DNA from 4 places in the Klebsiella planticola genome. Region 2 is predicted to be linked to each of the others. Evidence: predicted binding sites of a transcription regulator. Region 2 holds the regulator's gene; each other region holds the start of a gene.
What was found. Region 2 encodes PurR, which represses purine synthesis genes. Its sites were predicted from a motif close to CANGCAAACGTTTGCNTG; they were not measured.
Positions count from the first base shown of each region.

Region 1 (3,458 bases), 2.7 Mb from region 2:
GCCCTACTCGTAAGGGCCATGATGACTTGACGTCATCCCCACCTTCCTCCAGTTTATCACTGGCAGTCTCCTTTGAGTTCCCGGCCGAACCGCTGGCAACAAAGGATAAGGGTTGCGCTCGTTGCGGGACTTAACCCAACATTTCACAACACGAGCTGACGACAGCCATGCAGCACCTGTCTCAGAGTTCCCGAAGGCACCAAAGCATCTCTGCTAAGTTCTCTGGATGTCAAGAGTAGGTAAGGTTCTTCGCGTTGCATCGAATTAAACCACATGCTCCACCGCTTGTGCGGGCCCCGTCAATTCATTTGAGTTTTAACCTTGCGGCCGTACTCCCCAGGCGGTCGACTTAACGCGTTAGCTCCGGAAGCCACTCCTCAAGGGAACAACCTCCAAGTCGACATCGTTTACAGCGTGGACTACCAGGGTATCTAATCCTGTTTGCTCCCCACGCTTTCGCACCTGAGCGTCAGTCTTTGTCCAGGGGGCCGCCTTCGCCACCGGTATTCCTCCAGATCTCTACGCATTTCACCGCTACACCTGGAATTCTACCCCCCTCTACAAGACTCAAGCTTGCCAGTTTCAAATGCAGTTCCCAGGTTGAGCCCGGGGATTTCACATCTGACTTAACAAACCGCCTGCGTGCGCTTTACGCCCAGTAATTCCGATTAACGCTTGCACCCTCCGTATTACCGCGGCTGCTGGCACGGAGTTAGCCGGTGCTTCTTCTGCGAGTAACGTCAATCACTAAGGTTATTAACCTTAATGCCTTCCTCCTCGCTGAAAGTACTTTACAACCCGAAGGCCTTCTTCATACACGCGGCATGGCTGCATCAGGCTTGCGCCCATTGTGCAATATTCCCCACTGCTGCCTCCCGTAGGAGTCTGGACCGTGTCTCAGTTCCAGTGTGGCTGGTCATCCTCTCAGACCAGCTAGGGATCGTCGCCTAGGTGAGCCATTACCCCACCTACTAGCTAATCCCATCTGGGCACATCTGATGGCATGAGGCCCGAAGGTCCCCCACTTTGGTCTTGCGACGTTATGCGGTATTAGCTACCGTTTCCAGTAGTTATCCCCCTCCATCAGGCAGTTTCCCAGACATTACTCACCCGTCCGCCGCTCGTCACCCGAGAGCAAGCTCTCTGTGCTACCGCTCGACTTGCATGTGTTAGGCCTGCCGCCAGCGTTCAATCTGAGCCATGATCAAACTCTTCAATTTAAGTTTGATGCTCGTGAATTAAACTTCGTAATGAATTACGTGTTCACTCAGAGACTTGGTATTCATTTTTCGTCCGAGGACGTTAAGAATCCATGTCACTTTGAGTGCCCACACAGATTGTCTGATAAATTGTTAAAGAGCAGTGCGACGGCGCTGAGCGCTCTGTCGCGAGGTGGCGTATATTACGCTTTCCTCTTTCAGAGTCAACCCTGAATTTCAGAAGTTTTCTCTTTCAACCCGGCGGCTTGTTTGCCGTTGTTCCGTGTCGATGGAGGCGCATTATAGGGAGTTCTCGAGCGCCCGCAATAGAAAAATTGCAGAAAAATGACTGACTGCTGCATTCCCCAGCAAAACCCCGCTTTATACCCTGTTACACACAGAATTATCCACAGACCACGCCTGTTCTTAGCTGATAAAGGCCGTCAAAAGCCCCTTCTATATAGAGAAGAGATCGGCAAAAAGAGAAAGATAAAAATTCGCGAGCGTTGCGCAAACGTTTTCGTTACAATGCCGCGCTATGACAAGGATGCCCGGTTGGGTGCGTTAGGTGAGTTTTTAGACAAAAACTCACCTAACGCTCTCTGTAATGTTCAAATCCTGGGGATTTAATACCATGCAACAACGTCGTCCAGTCCGCCGCGCTCTGCTCAGTGTTTCTGACAAGGCCGGTATCGTCGAATTCGCGCAGGCTCTTTCCGCTCGTGGTGTTGAGCTACTGTCTACGGGTGGTACCGCACGCCTGCTGGCTGAGAAAGGTCTGCCGGTAACCGAAGTCTCTGACTACACCGGTTTCCCGGAAATGATGGATGGACGCGTTAAGACCCTGCATCCAAAAGTACACGGCGGCATTCTCGGCCGTCGCGGCCAGGATGACGAGATCATGGCCCAGCACGCGATCTCTCCTATCGATATGGTTGTTGTTAACCTTTATCCGTTTGCCCAGACCGTCGCCCGCGAAGGGTGCTCGCTGGAAGATGCGGTGGAGAATATCGATATCGGCGGCCCGACCATGGTGCGCTCCGCAGCCAAGAACCATAAAGACGTGGCTATCGTCGTGAAGAGCCATGACTACCACGCCATTATTAAAGAGATGGATGCGAACGACGGTTCCCTGACTCTGGAAACCCGCTTCGATCTCGCCATTAAAGCTTTTGAGCACACCGCTGCCTACGACAGCATGATTGCCAACTACTTCGGCAGCATGGTTCCGGCCTATCATGGTGAGACTCAGGAAGCCTCCGGCCGCTTCCCGCGTACGCTGAACCTGAACTTCATTAAGAAGCAGGATATGCGCTACGGCGAGAACAGCCATCAGCAGGCTGCCTTCTATATAGAAGAAGACATTAAAGAAGCGTCGGTGGCGACCGCCACTCAGGTTCAAGGCAAAGCCCTTTCTTATAACAACATCGCGGATACCGATGCGGCGCTGGAGTGCGTGAAAGAGTTCAGCGAACCGGCCTGCGTGATTGTTAAACACGCCAACCCGTGCGGCGTTGCGGTCAGCGACTCAATTCTGGATGCTTACGATCGCGCCTACAAAACCGACCCGACCTCCGCATTCGGCGGCATTATCGCCTTCAACCGCGAACTGGATGCGGAAACCGCACAGGCCATCATTTCTCGCCAGTTTGTTGAAGTGATCATTGCGCCATCCGCCAGCGAAGAGGCCCTGAAGATTACTGCGGCCAAGCAGAACGTCCGCGTTCTGACCTGCGGCGAGTGGGCGGCACGCGTTCCGGGGCTCGATTTCAAACGCGTTAACGGCGGCCTGCTGGTTCAGGATCGCGACCTGGGCATGGTCACCGGGGGCGATCTGCGCGTGGTGACGAAACGCCAGCCTACCGAGCAGGAACTGCGTGACGCGCTGTTCTGCTGGAAAGTGGCGAAGTTCGTGAAATCCAACGCCATTGTCTATGCAAAAGAGAACATGACCATCGGGATAGGTGCAGGCCAGATGAGCCGCGTTTACTCGGCGAAAATTGCCGGTATCAAAGCGGGCGATGAAGGTCTGGAAGTGAAAGGCTCGGCAATGGCTTCTGACGCCTTCTTCCCGTTCCGTGACGGTATCGACGCTGCTGCTGCAGTGGGCATTACCTGTGTTATCCAGCCTGGCGGCTCTATCCGTGACGACGAAGTCATTGCCGCAGCTGACGAACACGGCATTGCGATGATCTTCACCGACATGCGTCACTTCCGCCATTAATTCACGGAGCAGAACATGAAAGTATTAGTGATTGG
Region 1 is NZ_CP026047.1:2,014,934-2,018,391, reverse strand. Features, by position in the region: rRNA gene MC50_RS09780 (16S ribosomal RNA) at 1-1,220, opposite strand, end outside; gene purH (bifunctional phosphoribosylaminoimidazolecarboxamide formyltransferase/IMP cyclohydrolase) at 1,834-3,423, shown strand; gene purD (phosphoribosylamine--glycine ligase) at 3,439-3,458, shown strand, end outside.
Region 1: a site for PurR is predicted at 1,707-1,724, ahead of purH (bifunctional phosphoribosylaminoimidazolecarboxamide formyltransferase/IMP cyclohydrolase). Genes of this name have one in related genera too.

Region 2 (3,458 bases):
GTCACGCACCCACAGCATTCCCAGACAGCTGATAGCGAAGATCGCCAGCCCGGTTAGCAGAATCGGTTTACGTCCGTAGCGGTCCGAGAGCGGGCCCCAGAACAGCTGCCCGATGGCGAAGCCGGCGAGGAACAGGCTCAGACTGGCGCTGACCGACGCTGCAGAAGTATTGAGATCTTGCTGGATGGCCGAAAAGGCCGGCAGATACATGTCGGTAGCGAGGAAACCCAGCACGCTGAGTCCCGCCAGCCACACTAAAAATCCTTTCCCGGGTTGTTGCATAACATTCTCTTATAGATGCAGGTATGATGCCGCAGAGTGTAGGGAGTGCATTCTGGCTTGTGAAACGCTAATATTTGCTACATGCGTTCAAAATTTTTGCAGGCAGAATATGTGGTCCGAATACTCACTCGAAGTTGTTGATGCTGTCGCCCGCAACGGCAGCTTTAGCGCCGCGGCGCAGGAGCTGCACCGCGTACCTTCGGCGGTCAGTTATACCGTACGTCAGCTGGAGGAGTGGCTGGCGGTACCGCTTTTTGAACGCCGCCATCGCGATGTCGAATTGACCCCCGCCGGGCTCTGGTTTTTACAGGAAGGACGATCTGTTATCAAAAAAATGCAGATCACCCGCCAACAGTGTCAGCAGATAGCCAACGGCTGGCGTGGTCAGCTGTCGATAGCCGTGGATGACATTGTTAAACCGGCCCGTATGCGCCAGATGATTGTTGATTTTTATCGTCACTTTCCCGATGTCGAGCTGATTGTTTTTCAGGAGGTCTTCAACGGTGTCTGGGACGCGCTGGCCGACGGACGCGTGGAGCTGGCTATCGGGGCAACCCGTTCGATTCCGGTGGGGGGACGCTACGCCTTTCGCGATATGGGGATGTTGAGCTGGCATTGCGTGGTGGCGAGCCATCATCCTCTGGCGCAGATGAGCGGGCCGCTCAGCGATGATGTGTTGCGCAACTGGCCGTCGCTGGTCAGGGAGGACACCTCCCGCTCGCTACCAAAACGCACGACCTGGCTACTGGACAACCAGAAAAGGGTGGTGGTGCCGGACTGGGAATCCTCGGCCACCTGCCTCTCGGCGGGATTGTGCGTAGGGATGGTACCGAGCCATTTTGCTCGCCCGTGGATTGACCGCGGTGAATGGACCGGGCTGGCGCTGGAAAACCCGTTCCCGGACGCCGCGTGCTGCCTGACCTGGCAGCAGAGCGACACGTCACCGGCGCTGTCGTGGCTACTGGATTATCTGGGGGACAGTGAAACGTTAAACCGGGAGTGGCTGCGGGCGCCGGAGTAACCGGCGCCGCACGGGCGATTAGCGACGGTAGTCGACGAACGGGCCGTCTACGACGGAGCGGCGCTCTACCAGCCGCGGGTGAACCTCGATCGACTGTGACTCTTCGCGCTTGTTGACGATACGATCCATCAGCATATTGAAGGCCGCTTCCCCCAGCGAATCTTTCGGCTGGTGGATGGTGGTCAGCGCCGGGCTGAAATAGCGGGCGTTACGCACGTTATCATACCCGATCAGCGAAATGTCCTGCGGCACGCGCAGCCCCATCTCATCCGCAGCGCAGATTGCGCCCATCGCCATGATGTCGCCGCCGCAGAAGACCGCCGTCGGGCGATGCTGCTGGCTGAGGATCTGCTGCATTGCGCGGTAGCCGGATTCAGGCTCGAAGTCTCCCTGCACAATCCAGCTTTCCGGAACGGCGATCTGCGCTTCTTCCATGGCTTTCATAAAGCCCGCCAGGCGCCCGGCGCCGGTGTTACGCTCCAGCGGACCCGGGATCACGCCGATTTCACGATGGCCGCGTTCCACCAGATAGCGACCGGCCATATAACCGCCCTCAAAGGCGTTATCGATGACCGAATCGGTAAAGTCGGCTTTGGATTCACCCCAGTCCATTACCACCATCGGAATATGGCGGTACTCTTCCAGCATGCTGAGCACCGATTCCGGATATTCAGAACACATAACCAGCAGGCCGTCGACGCGCTTTTGCGCCATCATCGACAGATAGGCCTGCTGCTTTTCGAGATCGTTCCACGCATTGCCCAGAATCAGGGTATAGCCTTTCTGGAAACAGCTCTTTTCTACGGCTTCAATAATCTCAGCGAAATAGGCCGCTTCGCTGCTGGTGGCCAGCAGGCCAATCGATTTGGTGTGATTAACCTTCAGGCTGCGAGCCACGGCACTGGGGGAATAGTGCAGCTCTTTGATCGCCGCCCACACGGCGTTGCGGGTTTCTTCCGCCACGAAACGGGTTTTGTTAATTACATGTGACACTGTTGTAGTGGAAACGTTTGCGCGCTTCGCTACATCTTTAATTGTTGCCATTACTTCTCACTCCAGACCTTGACCTGATCGTCTGATTATCGATACGTAAACGTTTGCCTATACACACCCTGAATACAATTTTCAACATTGCATCACGTCGGGAAAACGACACAGAACGACAGGAAGGGGTCAATGGCCGATACGCTTTCAAATTAGCGTGGGATTTTGTCCGATCTTGCGGCAAAGGGGAAGAGCAAAAATGTGCATCACCCTAAAACATGGAAGATTTTTGCGCTATATTGTGCAAAAATGAGCAAGCTCACTTTTCATGTGGGGATAACTGGGGGAAAAATTGATGGATACAGATTTAAAGTTTTCGCTGACGACAACGATTATTGTCCTGGGTCTGATCGTGGCCGCCGGCCTGACCGCGGTGCTGCACTGATTTATCCGGGGGAGAGGGCTCTTTCCCCCGACGTCCCGCCATTATTATCAATTTCGCAAAAATCTTTTGCCATTTCGTTTACTTTTGTTTTTTTGTGATTGATGTCATGCTTTTGACTTCTGATGAGATACCGTCGCCGATGACGGTCTGCTGGAGTCATTGAATGAAAATCAACTTTCCCTTGTTAGCGCTGGCGATAGGCGCGTTTGGTATTGGCACCACGGAGTTTTCCCCGATGGGGCTGCTGCCGGTGATTGCCAAAGGTGTCGACGTGTCAATTCCGGCGGCGGGAATGCTGATCAGCGCGTATGCGATCGGCGTGATGGTCGGTGCGCCGCTGATGACTTTGCTGCTCTCTCATCGCGCGCGCAGAAATGCGCTGATTTTTCTGATGGCGATCTTTACGCTGGGGAACATTCTCTCCTCAATGGCGCCGGATTACACCACGCTGCTGATTTCGCGCATTATCACCAGTCTTAACCACGGCGCTTTCTTCGGCCTCGGGTCGGTGGTGGCGGCGAGCGTGGTGCCGAAACACAAACAGGCCAGCGCGGTGGCGACCATGTTCATGGGCTTGACTATCGCTAATATTGGCGGCGTTCCGGCGGCGACATGGCTTGGCGAGACCATCGGCTGGCGGATGTCGTTCCTCGCGACGGCAGGTCTGGGGCTGGTGGCGATGGTCAGCCTGTGGTTTTCGTTGCCCAAAGGCAGCGCTGGCGAGCG
Region 2 is NZ_CP026047.1:4,801,645-4,805,102, reverse strand. Features, by position in the region: gene punC (purine nucleoside transporter PunC) at 1-282, opposite strand, end outside; gene punR (DNA-binding transcriptional activator PunR) at 392-1,303, shown strand; gene purR (HTH-type transcriptional repressor PurR) at 1,322-2,347, opposite strand; gene cydH (cytochrome bd-I oxidase subunit CydH) at 2,643-2,732, shown strand; gene MC50_RS23165 (MFS transporter) at 2,896-3,458, shown strand, end outside.

Region 3 (3,458 bases), 1.0 Mb from region 2:
GTCCAGGCAATCGAAGTGCGGAAGCATTTGAACCCCATTTCAGCAAACAGCTGAATGTCTTCTTTATAACGATGGTAAAAATCAATCGCCTCATGATTGGGATAATTTTTCCCCGGCAGTACGCCATCGGTGATTTCACGCGGCACGCCGTGTGCGCCGGCGGTCATCACGTCGGCCACGCTGACGCCTTTACCCCCTTCCTGCCAGCCGCCTTCCAGCTGATGCGCCGCCACCGCGCCGCCCCACAGAAAACCTTCTTTAAATCCAGACATGTTCTCTTCCTTATGAGCGATCGCCGTTAAGCGATCGGTTTTGCTGATTAAAATGGTAAACCGCCCCCATCAAACCGGCATCGTTGCCGTGGCTGACGGTGTCGAGATAGTCCGCGATACCGAACCAGGCCAGATGTTCGCGCAGCAGCGCCAAAAAGCCCGGCCGTTCCACAATGCCGCCGCCGATGAAAATGGCCTGCGGATCAAAAATGTTCACCAGGTTATACAGACCGGTACCGAGACCGTTGAAAAAGTCAGCCACCAGCCGCTGGCAAACCGCATCGCCCGCCTCGTAGCGATCGAAGATCTCTTCACCGGTTACCGCTTCCAGCGATTTACCGACATGCCCGGCATAGCGGTCGCGCAATACGCGCATCGTGCAGTTTTCATTCATTGAAGAGCGGCGCACATCGCGGGCGCCGGGGCGTTCGGTCTGCATATAGCCGAATTCGCCCGCGCGAAAACGCGCGCCATGCACCAGCTGGTTGTGACAAAAAATCGCGCCGCCGACGCCGGTGCCGATTGTCAGGACCAGAAAGTCACTCATGTCGACCGCCTTACCCTGCCAGCGCTCGGCGAGCAGGACGCAGTTAGCATCGTTTTCGATGGCGACCGGAAGCCCGGTCTGTTGTTCCAGCCAGCGCTTAATCGCAAAATTATCGAACTGACGGATTGCGCCGCCCATTTCGATAAAGCCGGTGTGCGGGTTGACATAGCCAGGCGCGCCGATCGCCACGCCTTCACACGTCGGGTGAGCAGCAATCCACGCCAGCATCGCTTGCAGTATCTGGTCGCCGTCGCTGTCAATAATCGACTGCTTACCTTTTTCAAGCAGTTCGCCCGCAGCGGTGCTGACGCCCATTTTTAACGCCGTTCCACCGATATCAAATGCGGCAATGTTCATCCCGTCTCTTCCTCCTGAATCCCCGCAGAATCAACCTTCGGCTCTCCTGAACAAAAAAAGAAACCGGTTTCAGTGGCATGATGGCTATTCCCGATGTCAGAGGCAAGTACAAGAATGTACCCGGTTTCATTTTCGTGAACCGCTTCAAATTTGTTCATATCGCAGCCGATTAACGCCGACTGCAAAGCAGGCTCGCAAACGTTTGCTTTCCCTGTTAGAATTGCGCCGATTTTTCTTGCTACCGCAAATGTGTGGAGATTTCGCAGTGACCGATAAAACCTCTCTCAGCTATAAAGATGCCGGCGTAGATATTGATGCAGGCAACGCGCTCGTCGACCGTATCAAGGGTGTGGTGAAGAAAACCCGACGCCCGGAAGTGATGGGTGGACTGGGCGGATTCGGCGCACTGTGCGCATTGCCGCAAAAATACCGCGAGCCGGTTCTGGTTTCCGGCACTGACGGCGTCGGCACCAAGCTGCGGCTGGCGATGGACCTGAAGCGCCACGATACTATCGGTATTGACCTGGTGGCGATGTGCGTCAATGACCTGGTGGTCCAGGGGGCAGAACCCCTGTTTTTCCTCGACTACTATGCAACCGGTAAACTGGATGTCGATACGGCAGCCAGCGTCATCAGCGGCATCGCAGAAGGCTGCCTGCAGTCAGGCTGTGCGCTGGTTGGCGGCGAAACGGCGGAAATGCCGGGCATGTACCACGGCGATGACTATGACGTCGCGGGCTTTTGCGTCGGCGTAGTAGAAAAATCAGAAATTATCGATGGTAGCAAAGTTGCCGATGGCGACGTGCTGGTCGCGCTGGCCTCCAGCGGTCCACATTCCAACGGCTACTCGCTGGTGCGCAAAATTATCGAAGTCAGCGGCGTCGATCCGCAGACCACCGATCTGAATGGTTCGCCGCTGGCCGACCATCTGCTGGCGCCGACCCGCATCTACGTTAAGTCGGTGCTGGACCTGATTGCTAACGTTGAAGTCCACGCGATTGCCCACCTGACCGGCGGCGGCTTCTGGGAAAACATTCCGCGCGTTCTGCCGGATAACACCCAGGCGGTCATCGACGAGTCCTCCTGGCAATGGCCAGAAGTGTTCAACTGGTTGCAGCAGGCCGGTAACGTCAGCAGCCATGAAATGTACCGTACCTTTAACTGCGGCGTCGGCATGGTTATCGCCCTGCCGGCAGACGTCGCCGACAGCGCCATCGCGCTGCTGAGCGAGAAAGGTGAAAACGCGTGGAAAATCGGCTATATCAAAGCTTCTGATTCCGAACAGCGTGTGGTCATTGAATGAAAAACATTGTGGTGCTGATTTCCGGTAACGGAAGCAATTTGCAGGCGATAATTGATGCCTGCGCCCGAAAGCAGATTAACGGCACCCTGAGAGCGGTATTCAGCAATAAGGCCGACGCGTTCGGCCTTGAACGCGCGCGTGAGGCCGGTATCCCGGCCCATGCGTTGTCGGCCAGCCAGTTTGCCAATCGCGAAGCCTTCGATCGCGAGCTGATGCATGAGATCGATGCTTATGCGCCGGATCTGGTGGTGCTGGCAGGCTACATGCGGATCCTTAGTCCGGCGTTTGTCGCCCATTATCAGGGGCGCCTGCTGAATATCCACCCGTCGTTGTTGCCAAAATACCCGGGGCTGCATACGCATCGCCAGGTACTGGAAAACGGTGATGAGGAGCACGGTACCTCGGTGCATTTCGTCACCGATGAGCTCGACGGTGGTCCGGTCATTCTGCAGGCCAAAGTGCCGGTTTTTACCGGGGATAGCGAAGACGAGATTACCGCCCGCGTGCAGACTCAGGAACATGCCATCTATCCGCTGGTGGTGAGCTGGTTTATGGACGGTCGTCTGCGCATGGAGGGGAATCAGGCCTGGCTTGATAACGCCCCTCTGCCGCCGCAGGGCCATGCGGCCGAAGAATAATCATCAGCGTCTCCGGCACTCGCCAGAGGCGCCTTTTATTGGTTCAGCGCCAGCCGCTTTCCCCCGGTTTTGTTCAAATCAGCGATGATTTTTGCCCTGTATATCTCCAGGCACGGCCTCGCTTTGCACACAATATGGGCACTCGCTCGCCATCGTTTTTATTCACAGCACATTGAAAGAAAACTGTCATACTTCTTTGACATAGTTGGACATTCAATGGCAAAGCTCGCCATAATGAAAAAGCAACATCAATCAACCGGAGTGTGAGTTGTAATGGGCCAGGAAAAGCTATATATCGAGAAAGAACTCAGCTGGTTGTCCTTTAACGAACGCGTACTTCA
Region 3 is NZ_CP026047.1:349,054-352,511, forward strand. Features, by position in the region: gene MC50_RS01620 (6-phospho-beta-glucosidase) at 1-272, opposite strand, end outside; gene bglK (beta-glucoside kinase BglK) at 283-1,176, opposite strand; gene purM (phosphoribosylformylglycinamidine cyclo-ligase) at 1,442-2,479, shown strand; gene purN (phosphoribosylglycinamide formyltransferase) at 2,476-3,117, shown strand; gene ppk1 (polyphosphate kinase 1) at 3,391-3,458, shown strand, end outside.
Region 3: a site for PurR is predicted at 1,368-1,385, ahead of purM (phosphoribosylformylglycinamidine cyclo-ligase). Genes of this name have one in related genera too.

Region 4 (3,458 bases), 900 kb from region 2:
GTCGGCATATCAATGCCGTAAACGTTCGGGAAACGAATCTCTGGCGCCGCGGAAGCCAGATAGACTTTTTTCGCGCCGGCTTCGCGCGCCATCTCGATAATCTGCTCCGAGGTGGTGCCACGCACGATGGAGTCATCCACCAGCAGGACGTTTTTATCCCGGAATTCTGCGCGGTTAGCATTGAGCTTACGGCGTACGGATTTCCGGCGCAGCTGCTGACCTGGCATGATAAAGGTGCGGCCAACGTAGCGGTTTTTCACGAAGCCCTGGCGATAGGGTTTATCGAGGATTCGGGCGATTTCCAGCGCAATATCGCAGGAGGTTTCCGGAATCGGAATGACCACGTCGATGTCCAGATCTTCCCACTCGCGAGCGATCTTCTCACCCAGTTTGGTGCCCATATTGACGCGCGCGCTGTAGACGGAAATTTTGTCGATAAACGAGTCCGGGCGAGCAAAATAGACGTACTCAAAGAGGCACGGGTTGCTGACCGGATTCTCGGCGCACTGACGGGTAAACAGCTGGCCCTTCTCGGTAATATAGACCGCTTCACCCGGCGCCACATCGCGCAGGAATTCGAAGCCCAGGGTATCCAGCGCCACGCTTTCGGAGGCCACCATATACTCGGTACGACCATCGCCAACATCACGTTTCCCCAACACCAGAGGGCGGATGCCGTTCGGATCGCGGAACGCGACCATACCGTGACCGATAATCATCGCCACGCAGGCGTAGGCGCCGCGGATCTGACGGTTGGTGGCGGCAATCGCGGCAAAAATGTTATCCGCTTCCAGTGGGTAATGACGGAAGTTATCCAGCTCGCTGGCGAAGATGTTGAGCAGGATTTCAGAATCGGAGGTGGTGTTGATATGGCGGCGTTTTTCTTCAAACAGCTTCTTGCGCAGCTCGTGCGCGTTGGTCAGATTGCCGTTATGCGCCAACGTAATACCATACGGTGAGTTGACATAGAAAGGCTGCGCTTCGGAGGCACTTGAGCTGCCCGCCGTAGGATAGCGAACATGGCCAATCCCCATATTGCCCTGCATACGCTGCATGTGGCGAGCTTCAAAAACGTCGCTCACCAGTCCGTTCGCCTTACGCAAACGGAAACAGTTATTTGCATCAATAGTGATGATGCCTGCGGCATCCTGGCCACGATGCTGAAGCACCGTTAACGCGTCATAAATCGACTGGTTTACCGGCATAACACCGGCGATACCGACAATACCGCACATACGTCTTTTCCTCGTTCAGCCACATCCCAACGCTTATGCTTTGGGCAAGAAACTTGACGAGCTTTGCAGATAGTCAAAAAACCATCTGATAACGAAACTGAACTGCGGGATAAGCTCTGACTTTTGCCAGTCTTCGCTTTTCGCCATACCGGTAAAGCTATCGAGAAAGAACAGAATCGCAGAGACAATCAGCACGCCACGCAGGGCGCCAAAACAGATCCCTAACACCCTGTCGGTACCCGACAGGCCCGTTTTCTCAACCAGTGCGCCAATCACATAGTTAACGATGGCGCCAACGATAAGCGTTGCGATAAACAGTATCGCGATAGCAATCCCATTGCGGACCATTTCGTCTTCAAAGCCCGTGAACCAGACAGCCAGGTAAGTGTAGTAATGACTGGCGACAAAGAAAGCACATCCCCAGGTTACCAGCGATAACGCTTCACGAACAAAGCCGCGGATCAGGCTTACCAGACAGGAAAAACCAATCACCGCTATAATGACGTAATCAATCCAGACCATAAACATCCCACGATTTACGCCCTGTCGTCCGGTTCGGGGCGCATTCTAACAGAAAAAGAAAACGTTTGCGTAGGGATTTCCGTGCCCTACAGAAATAAAAATGGCGCTGAAAAAACATTCAACGCCATGCTGCCTTGCGCCTCCTGAAAGCGCGTCAGACAGGAGCTTCGCCCCTCATCAGCGCGGCAAGGGGCAAGATTAGTTGGGGCTATATCCCATGACCACACCGCTCAGGCCGGAGATCTGTTTCAGGTCGCCAAGCTGCCCTTTCAGTTTATCTTTTGAGGTATCGGGACCGACCAGAATACGGGTAATTTTACCCTGAACCGGCGTCGAAGGCGACGTGTAGACCTTAAACCCGGAGGAACGCAGCTTACCGACGATTTCGTTGACCTTATCCGCATTCTTCAACGCACCGAGCTGTACCACATAGGCTTTGCCGGTCGGAGCAGGTATCTCTGCCGGTTTCGCCGGCGGCGTCTGGGCAACGGTTTGTTGCTGCGGCTGCGGCTTCTCAACCGGCTTCGGCGGCTGAGGCTGCGGTTTAGGCTGAGGCTGCGGTTTGGGCTGCGGCTTCGGCGCGACCACCGGCTCCTGCACATCATCGAAACTGTTGCTGTTAACCGGAATACGCGACGGATCCAATGACGGCGCAGCGGCGTCACCCGCTCTGACCTCTTCCGCCGCCCCTTCCGGCGGTTGGGCCGGAAGGGCCTGAGTCGCCGCCGGAAGCATATCCGGCTCATCGCGATCGCCCGGTTTTGGCACCAGTGGAATTGCCGCGAACTCGTCCTGATAATGCTTTTTCTGACCGTCAAGCAGTCCCGGGAGGATAATCACCCCCAGCGCTACCAGTACAATCGTCCCGACTAAACGGTTCTGAAACTTACTCGCCACCGATTCTCCCCGCCTCTATTTCTTCCATTACATGCGCCACCGTATGGAATGAACCACACACCAGCACCGTATCTTCCGGTCTGGCATCGGCCATCGCCGCATGCCAGGCCTGAGCCACGTTGGCGTAAGCTTTTCCTGCGTGCAAATGCTCCTGCAGCTGTTGCGCCGTTGCACCGCGCGGCCCCTCCAGAGGCGCACAGTACCAGCTATCCACTTCCGCCGTCAGGTTTGCCAGCGTGCCGGCAATATCCTTATCATGCAGCATACCAACAACCGCCAGCACGCGCCCCGTTTTCGACAGGCTTTTGAGACGTCCGGCGAGCCAGGCTGCCGCATGGGGGTTATGCGCCACATCGAGAATAACGCGCGGCGTTTCGCTGATTATCTGAAAACGCCCCGGCAGCATGGCCTGTTTAATACCGTCGCGAATCGCCCGATCGCTCACCTGAAGTCGGCTGGCTCGCAGCGCCGCCAGCGCCGTTGCGGCATTCGGCAGCGGAATCTGAGGCAACGGTAAATCTGCCAGCGTCCCCTCCCCGTCACTGAATGACCACGTCTGCGCACCGGCGGCATAGCGCCAGTCGACATCGCGACGCAGAAGCGTTGCGCCTTTCCCGGCGGCTACCTCTGCGATGGTATGGGGCATCTCCGGTTCGCCAACGACGGCCGGTTTACCGGCACGGAAAATACCGGCCTTCTCGCGGCCAATGCTTTCCCGATCCGGCCCCAGCCAGTCAGTATGATCCAGGGCGATGCTGGTTACCACCGCCACATCCGCATCAACGATATTGGTGGCATCAAGAC
Region 4 is NZ_CP026047.1:210,607-214,064, forward strand. Features, by position in the region: gene purF (amidophosphoribosyltransferase) at 1-1,235, opposite strand, end outside; gene cvpA (colicin V production protein) at 1,269-1,757, opposite strand; gene dedD (cell division protein DedD) at 1,956-2,654, opposite strand; gene folC (bifunctional tetrahydrofolate synthase/dihydrofolate synthase) at 2,644-3,458, opposite strand, start outside.
Region 4: a site for PurR is predicted at 1,812-1,829, ahead of cvpA (colicin V production protein). Genes of this name have one in related genera too.